3 regions of the Exiguobacterium sp. s91 genome follow, and region 1 is predicted to be linked to each of the others. Evidence: riboswitches for the same ligand, from Rfam matches in the RefSeq annotation. Region 1 holds a riboswitch; each other region holds the start of a gene.

Region 1 (3,279 bases):
TATAGGCGATATCGTTCTCTTCACACAACGTGATCAGATAATCACGGGCATAGACACGATCCGCTTGTTTCGCGAGTTCGAAGTCCGTCACCGAGTCACCAATGACTATGATGACGTCATCGTCTTTGCGCAATGCCCGGGCAACGGACGTTTTACAACAGCCGCACCCGTTCGTACAATGGGCATCGCAGGCGTTTGGCCAATCGATATGGACGAATGGACCACTGAAATCGGCGACGTTACAGTAAATCTGTTCTTGTTCAAGGAGTGGCGCTAAGATCGGTTCGACGAAAAAGTCCATTCCACCGCTGACGATCGAAAAATCGATTCCTTGACGACGACTGTACTGAAGTAACTCCGAAAATCCGTCGCGAATGACTGCACGCTCCAACAAAAAGTCAAGATAGGCTGTTTTTCCGTCAGACGGCAGAAGTGCGAACATTTGCCCGACACCACTCTGAATCGATAGCGTCCGGTCGAGTACGCCGCGTTTCAACGGTTCGAAGTCACTAGCTGGCGCAAATGCCTGCATGAGTGCGATGATGTTATCTTGCGTCGTCACCGTACCGTCGAAGTCACAAAGAATCCGTACGGTCATGACTTGATCCCCCAAGCGTCAAGGGCGATCCGTAATTCTTCATGACGCGATGCTGCCGCCGATAGGGATTCATTTGCGAGTGCCGCATCGAGCGCCTGGCGGAAAGCAATGACACCAGCCGCAGCACCTTGCGGATGACCATGTACGCCGCCGCCGGCGTTGATGACGGAATCGATACCGAAGTCCCGTACGAGTTGAGCGACGAGTCCAGGATGAATACCGGCTGAAGGAACCGGGAAGATCGATTTCGTCTGACCGAGACGGGTCGCTTCGACCGCGATGCCACGGGCGACATCCTTTGGCAAAGCGACATTGCCGTAAGGAGACGGGAATAGCGTCAAGTCTGCTCCAGCAGCACGCGGTAATGTGCCGAGTAAGACAGGAGCTGCGACTCCGTGATTCGGGCTAGCGATCAACGCACCGCTATATGCTGGATGATTGAAGATCGGAACGTTGATTTCCGGATCACTCGCCAGTTCGCGTAAGACGTCGAGTCCGTATGTGAAGGTATTCAGCAAGAATGCGGTCGCTCCAGCATCAATCAATCGCTTGGCTTGATCCTTGAGCGTAAAGACGGGACCGTTGAGTGTGATCGCATATAACGCACGTTTACCGGTCCGTTGGAAGTGAGCATCGATGACCTCACGTCCGATCCGTGCCCGGTCAATCGTCGGTGTCAACGGATTGTCGTATAGGATCTCATCGTCTTTGACGAGATCAATCCCACCAGCGAGTTGTCCTTCGAGTTGATCACGAAGGAACGATAAATCGCGTCCGATGACTCCTTTGAAGATGCTCATTAATAATGGGCGATCTTCGACACCGATCAAGGAGCGGACCCCTTCGATCCCGAATTTCGCACCTGGAAAGTCCGACGTAAATGTATCGGGTAGTAGCAATTCTGTTAGTTTGATTTCACCGTCGAGTGAGAGTTTCCCGAAGACGGTCGTCAGAATCGCAGAAAAGTCGCGCGACACGTTATGTTCCGGATAACGAATCGTGATATATCCTTTGCCATCGCGCTCTTCGGTATGTACGACTTCCCCTTTGAACGAGGCGAGTTGTTGTTGTTCGAGATGATTCAGTTCCGTCCAAGAACCGACTGTCAGACCAAGCGCGAGTTGTTCAGCGCGTTGCTCGATTCGATCACGGGCAGTCAATTGATAAGTAGCAGTGATATAAGCCATGTCTTTCCTCCTTCAACAAAAAAATGGTCTCTCGTCAGCGACAAGAGACCATGAATGATTCGAACGTGGACTCTTATCTGTCAGCTTAGTAGCTGCAAGAATTAGCACCGTGCCAAAAGGTCGGTTGCTGCGACATCGTAGGGCTTGTCCCTCCGTCTGCTCTTGATAAGAATTGGATGAAATTGTGAAATCTAATTGCAATTTTTACATGAGAATCGCCACTTGTCAAACTATTTTTAGAAAATTTATTTTTTTGAAAATACTCTTTCTATAGATGACTTAAAAATGATGTCCGTTTCTGCTTGATTTCGATTTGACAGCGAGGAAGTCGATTGCGTAAGATTCAAATCAATATCACACACGACAACTACATACGACTCTTATCGCGAGTTGGCAGAGGGAATTGGCCCGATGACGCCGCAGCAACCGACCACTAGGCACGGTGCTACATCCAACAGACGTTTCGTCTGAGAGATAAGAGGACGCAGTGACTTTTCTGCGCCTCTTTTCGATGACGAAAAGAGGCGCTTTTTCGTGTATCACATAGGGGGAAACTGAGATGACATATAAAGCATTCACAGAACAGGACGCGATTGATCGTGTTCGGACATTAGGACTGATCGGCGATGGAGCCGTCGAAGCAGAAGAGATTGGCGACGGGAACCTCAACCTCGTCTTTCGGATTCGAGAAGGCGAACATCGCTTGATTTTAAAACAAGCATTACCATATGCGAAGGTCGTCGGGGAGAGCTGGCCGTTATCGCTCGAACGAGCGTGGATCGAGCAATCCGCACTCCGTGAATTCGCACGGCATGCCGTACCGTTCGTGCCACGTGTTTTTCATGCTAGTCATGAAGAGGCGTATACGGTCATGGAAGATCTTTCACATCTGACGATCGTTCGAAGCGGTTTACTCGCAGGTGAACAGTATCCGTTGCTTGCGGAACATATCGGTTCTTATCTCGCTCGGACGTTATTCCATACATCGGACTTTGCGCTTGGTCCGGTTGAAAAGAAACGTGTCGCCCGAACGTACTACAATCCAGACTTGTGCGACATCACGGAAAAGTTAATCTTCACGGATCCGTTCCATGACGCGGAGACGAACGAGATTGAATCCGGACTGGAAGAAGAGGTGGCACATCTATGGGCAGACGATGAGTTAAAACGCGAAGTCGCAAAACTCGAAGCGCTCTTCATCACAAAAGGGGACGCCTTGTTACACGGCGATCTACATACAGGAAGCATCTTCGCCTCGGCGACGGAAACGAAGGTCATCGACCCTGAATTCGCCTTTTATGGTCCATTCGGATTCGATGTCGGACAGTTCATCGCCCACTTATTCTTTGCAGCATACCCCGATTATTCAGCACTTCGTGATGCCCGGATTCGCGACATCGACACGTTCTGGCTGACGTTCGCTTCAACGTTCCGTGCATTATGGGAACGGGAAGCCGTCGAACCGTTCCAGGCATCAGGACTCGTCGATGATGT
Region 2 (3,279 bases), on a different contig from region 1:
CTGAACAATACGACAGCTTCCTCGAGCGACGGAATCGTCTCGAATGCCAGCAGATCAGCCCCCGCTTCAATCAACGCTTCGATTCGTGGTCTATGAAAGGCTTCTAGCACATCTGCTGACACCCCATAATGACCGCGATATTCAGAACCATCTGCTAAGTAGGCACCATAAGGACCCACTGATCCCGCGATCAATGCGTCACTCTTTCCGCTACGCGTGCGTGCGTTTTGCGCCAAGGTGACCGTTTGTCGAATCAGCGCCTTTGCTTCCTCTGTCGTGATATGACGTTGCTTGAATCCTTCGATACTTGCTTGATAGCTTGAAGTGATCGCGACATCGGCACCTACTTCAAAGTAGTCACGATGGACGTGTTCGATCTGTTCTGGTGCTTCGATTAAGAGACGTGCTGACCAAAGCGGATCGTTCAGGTCGAATCCCTTCTGTTCAAGTTCGGTTGCAAGGGCACCATCTAAAATAAGAAAGGGAACTTCCTGTAATCGTTGATCAACTGGATTTTTGATTCGGGACATCTTCAACACTCCGTTTCTGAGAAGAATTCGTGAACGCATGAACGATATAACAGATCACGATGAATGGAATACCACAATACAAGGCAATTCGTTGTGTCGGATCAAATCCGATACCAATCAGAGAAATCAAACAAACGACGAAAGCGGCGATCGGTACAAATGGAAAGAGTGGTGTGCGATAGACCAATTCGTCGATCGTATGCCCTTCACGGAGGAATTGTTTCCGGAAACGATACTGGGCAACGCTGATACTCATCCAAACGACGACGACAGCGAGACCGGAAATCGAGACGAGCGCGATATAGACACTTCCTGCTGCATAGATGCTAGACAGCAAGGCAAGTCCTCCGCCAAGCATGCTGAACAATACGGCTCGAAGTGGAACCCCACTTGGCGTCACCTGGGCGAAGAAGCGTGGAATCATGCGTTCGTTCGCAAGCGACCAGAGCATCCGAGAGGCGGCGTAAAGTCCAGAATTCGCTGCCGACAAGATCGCTGTCAAAATGACGAAGTTCATCACGTCTGCCGCATACGGAATTCCGATCCGTTCAAACACGGCGACGAACGGACTTTCGAGTACACCTTTCCCATCCGTTGGTAATAAGACGGCTAACACGATGATCGTACCGACGAAAAAGAGGACGAGTCGCAAAATTGTCGTCCGGATCGCAAGCGGAATCGTCCGTTTCGGATCGACTGCTTCACCCGCTGCGACACCGATTAGTTCCGTTCCCGAGTAAGCAAAGTTCACGGCAAGCATCGTCATGAAGATGACGAAAGCGCCATTTGGGAACAACCCGCCTTCGGTTAACGAAGAAAAGAATGGAGCCGGGCTACCATCTTGCAGTGGAATGAAGCCGACGATTGCTCCCGCACCGAGTAAAATGAAAGCAATGATCGTCACGACCTTAATGGCGGAAAACCAAAACTCGACTTCAGCGAACACGCGAACTTTCAAGACGTTGATACCGAGGATCATCGCAGCGAACAATGCGCTGAACACCCATACAGGAATCGACGGGAACCAACGTTGCATCAAAATGCCTGCTGCCGTGAATTCTGAACCAAGGGCGACCGTCCACGTCAGCCAGTAGAGCCAGGCCACTGTATAACCGGTGCCGGGTCCGATGTACTTCGTTGCGTACTTATGGAATGATCCGGTTTCCGGCATGTGCACGGCGAGTTCACCGAGACTTAACATGACTAAGTAAACGACGACGGCCCCAATCAAATACGATAAAATCGTTCCGACGCGTCCTGCTTGTTCCAACGTATAACCTGTACTTAAAAATAATCCGGTTCCAATGACACCACCTAACGACAGCATGATCAAATGACGTGATTCCATCTTGCGTCGAAATGCTCCGCTCGTTTTCATGAATCCATTTCCTCCTCATTCCACCTATTTCAAACAAAAAACGCATCCTCACGGATGCGTCGGTCGACAATTCGGAAATCTTATCGATCGGGTGCAGCACCCGCAGGAATTAGCACAGTATCTTTCGACCTGTTGCTGAGGTTTCATAGGGCCAGTCCCTCCACCTCTCTGGATAAGTATGTAATTGTTCATAACCCTATCAAGTCTTTTTCAAATTGTCAACACAATTCAGAATACTTCTATCAAAAAAACATTCCGCATCGTATCGATCCGGAATGTTTAAAGGGTTACTTTTTAGCGAATAAATCCGCTGTTTTCAAGGCTGCACGAACCGCTTTCCGGTTCAATGTTCCTTGCTGGTGCTTCATTTTCTTCGTTTGGGCAGCCAGTTGCGCTTTGAGTGCCGCAATCTCTTGATCCTTTTGAGCCGTTCCTGTTTGTTTCTGCAATGCTTTGATTTTCTTATCTTTTTCAGCTAATTGTGCTTTTGTTTGTTTTTGCGCATCCGCAATCTTCTTCTCTTGTTCCGGGAAGAACCGTTCAAAACGAGCGACTGCTTCCTCAAGACTTACGCCAGAGATTGGTTGGACTGGTGGGAGCAACTCGGTTTGCGCCATTTGACGGTCAAACGGTACATTCTCAGGATAGTTCGTCTCTTGGTAGATATGCTCAAGATTGTTCACGTTCAAGAAGTCAACGAAGTTGTCGAAGTTACGCGCTTGAACACGTGCCGGACTTTGGAAGTCAGCATTTGCTACGACGTCGGATAATTGTGTATCCGCTTTGATGTCGTTCGCCCAAATGTGCGTCAACTGATGGTAATCCGTCAATTCGCGCATCCGTGCATCTTTTGGAATGAGGATATTCGGCGTACCCGCAAGTGTCGCTGTGATGTTTCCGTGTAAACGAGCTCCAAAACTGAGGTCTGCTTGACCGATGAAATCAAACCATGTCTGTGCGTTCAAGAAGAAACGGACACGATCGTTCATATAAGCAGGATCCGACATCTTCACCGGATAGTTCGTCACGGACAAGTCTGCGATCGGGTGCGTTCCTGTATACGTCAACTTCAGTTCCTTCATCCACTGTGGAATGAAGTAGTGATTCGGATACTCTTCCATCCCGCGCGTAATGAAATCAAGAACGTTTTGTGGTGCCAAACGTGACGAGTTGACTGTAATCATCGACTCAGGTGTGATGTTCGTTTCACGGATGTGCAAGTCGCGACCGAACGCGTACATCGAAGGACATCCGATGACGCGATGATCGATCCCTTCGCGGAAACCAAGACGTGTTAAGTATTTCGACGTGATCTCCCCGCGAAGACCCAGCATGCTCGAGCGCTCGAGAACGGCACTGACGAATGCTTTG
Region 3 (3,279 bases), on a different contig from region 1:
GGTCCATCGAAGCAATGCACCATAATTGTTCCAGATACTCGCTCCCGCTGCTGCCGTCGTCAATAACGCAGCTCCCCCCATTAGCCATGCAGTTTCACGTTTCACTTGATCACCTCCAAAAGACGTGCCAGTTTCTTCACTTTATTATCCTTCTACCCCGTTTTAAAAGAAGTCGAACGTCTCGGTATTCGTACTTGACGCTTCACCAGCGTTCCGCTATAGTGAGAAAGTCCAAATCGGAATAGTTACGTTTTAATAATGGAGGTATCATATAATGAAAAAAATCATTCCCGCTTTAACAGTCGCTTTCGCAAGTGCAAGTGTTCTCGCTGCTTGCGGTTCGAATACCGATTCATCGACTTCAGATAAAACCCAGACAGAAGTCTATGCATCAACGTTCGCGACGGCTGCTATTGCCCGCGAAATCGGAGGGGATCAAGTCAACGTCAAGATGATCGTCCCACCTGGAGCAGACCCCCACTCTTACGAGCCGACGTCAAAACAACTCACCGAGATTGCTAAGGGCGACTTGTTCCTCTTAACCGGTACGACGCTCGAGCCGTATTCGAAAAAAATCCAGGAGAGTCTAAAAGGCACGGATGTCCGCTTCGTCGAGACGAGTAAGGACGTCAACTTGCTAGAATCGGATGCTACACTTCATGCACATGAAGAAGAGGAGCATAGTGAAGACGAACATGCCCACGAAGAAGAAGGGCACGATGATCATGCAACGGATGAACATGCGCATGAAGAAGAGGGTCATGACCATGGAAAATACGATCCACACGTCTGGCTCGATCCTGTCAACGCAAAAGCAATGGCACGCTCGATTACAACTGCTTTATCAAAAGAAGTACCAAAAGACAAAGCAACATTCGAGAAAAACTTAAAAGCGTTCGATCAGCAAGCTGATGAATTGGACGAACAATTTAAACAAGCTGTCGCTGATGGATCGAAAAAAGAACTTCTCGTTACGCATGCCGCTTACGGTTACCTCGCAGAACGATATGGTTTCACACAACTGCCGATTGCGGGAATTTCTCCTTCCGATGAACCGTCACAAAAGCAACTGGCCGCTTTAGTGAAAGAAGCACGGATGCATGATTTGAAATACGTCGCGTTCGAAGAGACGGTCTCACCAAAGGTCGCACGTGTCATCCAAAAAGAAATCGGAGCTGAATCCGTGACGATTCATAATCTAGAGTCGGTCACGAAAGCGCAACAAAACAGCTCTTATTTCAAGTTGATGGAAGAAAACGTCCAAACATTGAAAAAGGCACTTCAGTAAAGTACAGTTGACACGCGTTACTCAATGCGGTACGGTAAGAAACGTGTTTTACAACAATTGAATGACTTCTTTTTATCGCGAGAAACGGAGGGACTGGCCCAATGATGTTTCGGCAGCGGACGATTTGATTCGTACTGTGCCAAATCCAGCAAGCGAAAGCTTGAGAGATAAGAAGAGCGTCTTTATTTCATAAAGACCTCCTTCTTTCTTGCGAAGGGGTCTTTTTTTGTATCTTTGAGAAACGAGGTGTCAACAATGAATGAAACGATCACGCCTAACAAATGGGCACTGCTTCCCCTCGTCGTATTCCTAGTTCTCTTCATCGGAGCCGGGATCTTCTATGACGACTTTTACAAATTTCCGATCCTTATCGCCGCACTGATCGCTTTGATTTTTGCTGCAATCACGACGAAAGGATCCATCAATCAAACGGTCGAACGAATCGCAACGGGTGCCGGAAATCCTGATATCATGATCATGGTCTTCATCTTCTTACTAGCCGGTACGTTTTCTGGAACAGCAGAAGCAATCGGCGCCATCGATGCGACCGTTAATGCTGCTTTGACGTTCCTACCTCCGTCGCTCCTCATGAGTGGTCTGTTCATCATCGCTGCCTTCATCTCAATGGCAATGGGGACATCGACTGGAACGATTGCTGCACTCGCGCCAATCGCCTTCGGTATTCATGAAGCGACAGGCATCAACGTTGCGATCGCAGCGGCTGCTGTCGTTGGTGGATCGATGTTCGGCGATAACTTGTCGTTCATCTCGGATACGACGATTGCCGCCGTCCGGACCCAAAAAACGAACATGCGCGATAAATTCCGGACGAACTTCATGATCGTCCTACCGGCTGCTATTTTGACGGTCATCCTACTCGCATTCGTTTCTGGTTCTGGTGACGTCGTCGAAGCAAAAGCATTTGAATTCTACAAGTTGATTCCATATCTCGCTGTCATCGTCCTTGCACTATTTGGCGTCAATGTCATTCTTGTCTTAATTGGTGGTACGTTACTCACCGGCATCATCGGTATGATTGATGGTAGTTTCGGCTTGAGTGGCTTCGTCCTCTCGATGTCTGAAGGAATGATGGGCATGGCGGAGATCTCCATTTTGACGCTCCTCATGGGTGGTCTCGTCAGCTTGATTACGTTCAACGGTGGAATCGCCTTCTTAAAAGAGACGCTGACACGCAAGATTTCACAGCGTCGTGGTGCCGAATTCAGTATGGCGGCACTCGTTAGTGCAACGAATCTCGCGACTGCAAACAATACGATCTCGATTCTCGTCGCTGGACCACTGGCAGCTGAAATCGCCGATACGTATGAAGTCGATCGAAAAAAATCGGCGAGTATCCTTGATATCTTCTCTTGTGGTATTCAAGGCATCATTCCGTATGGAGCACAACTATTGATCGCAGCAGAATTGACGAAAACGGCTTCACCGGAACTGATTCCGTATCTGTTCTATCCGTTCCTCCTCTTCGTCTGTGGATCAATTGCCATCTTCTTCGGCTTACCACGCATGAAGAAGACAGCGACGAAGCAAGAAAAAATTTCTTCGTAACCATAAAACAGGTCCAATCGCGTCGACGATTGGACCTGTTTTATTATTTATTCTGCTTCGCTTGTCGTTCTAAGATTAAGTAAGCGATTGCCGGAAGCGGGAACTGAACGAGTCCAGCGCCTCCCCACACCCATGGATTACGTCCTGACTTTCGCGCACTAAGAAACAGACCCACTGCCTGCGTTACTAACAAGGCGCCAATGCTAAGCCAAGTACATTTGGATAGCTTTTTATTCTTTTGAGCCATCTTTTCTCCCCCTCTTTTAACACACGATTAAATCTCACGATTCTTTTCTATTTTACCTTATTTCATTCCTCCATGAGCATGGAAACGGACGTCTTCGTTCGTTCATGCTAAACTAAACGAGCAAATCTAAACTACGTTTTATGAGGAGGAGTAACACATGCAATACGCAAAACTTTCA

Evidence for each region. Region 1 has a riboswitch for S-adenosylmethionine ahead of KNQ06_RS11540 (2,3-diketo-5-methylthiopentyl-1-phosphate enolase). Riboswitches for the same ligand answer to the same signal wherever they lie in the genome.
Region 2: linked by a shared signal. The riboswitch ahead of KNQ06_RS14130 (amino acid permease) and the one ahead of KNQ06_RS11540 (2,3-diketo-5-methylthiopentyl-1-phosphate enolase) in region 1 are both predicted to bind S-adenosylmethionine.
Region 3: linked by a shared signal. The riboswitch ahead of KNQ06_RS13265 (Na+/H+ antiporter NhaC family protein) and the one ahead of KNQ06_RS11540 (2,3-diketo-5-methylthiopentyl-1-phosphate enolase) in region 1 are both predicted to bind S-adenosylmethionine.

Annotation. Positions count from the first base shown of each region.
Region 1 covers NZ_JACSMZ010000002.1:15,850-19,128, reverse strand. Annotated here, with positions in the region: gene KNQ06_RS11545 (2-hydroxy-3-keto-5-methylthiopentenyl-1-phosphate phosphatase) at 1-598, opposite strand, end outside; gene KNQ06_RS11540 (2,3-diketo-5-methylthiopentyl-1-phosphate enolase) at 595-1,785, opposite strand; SAM riboswitch class I at 1,856-1,957, opposite strand; SAM riboswitch class I at 2,163-2,266, shown strand; gene mtnK (S-methyl-5-thioribose kinase) at 2,345-3,279, shown strand, end outside.
Region 2 covers NZ_JACSMZ010000003.1:190,244-193,522, forward strand. Annotated here, with positions in the region: gene mmuM (homocysteine S-methyltransferase) at 1-530, opposite strand, end outside; gene KNQ06_RS14130 (amino acid permease) at 505-1,908, opposite strand; SAM riboswitch class I at 1,986-2,087, opposite strand; gene KNQ06_RS14135 (polysaccharide pyruvyl transferase family protein) at 2,196-3,279, opposite strand, start outside.
Region 3 covers NZ_JACSMZ010000003.1:14,675-17,953, forward strand. Annotated here, with positions in the region: gene KNQ06_RS13255 (alpha/beta hydrolase) at 1-105, opposite strand, end outside; gene KNQ06_RS13260 (metal ABC transporter solute-binding protein, Zn/Mn family) at 275-1,288, shown strand; SAM riboswitch class I at 1,358-1,462, shown strand; gene KNQ06_RS13265 (Na+/H+ antiporter NhaC family protein) at 1,544-2,854, shown strand; gene KNQ06_RS13270 (hypothetical protein) at 2,898-3,101, opposite strand; gene KNQ06_RS13275 (aldo/keto reductase) at 3,259-3,279, shown strand, end outside.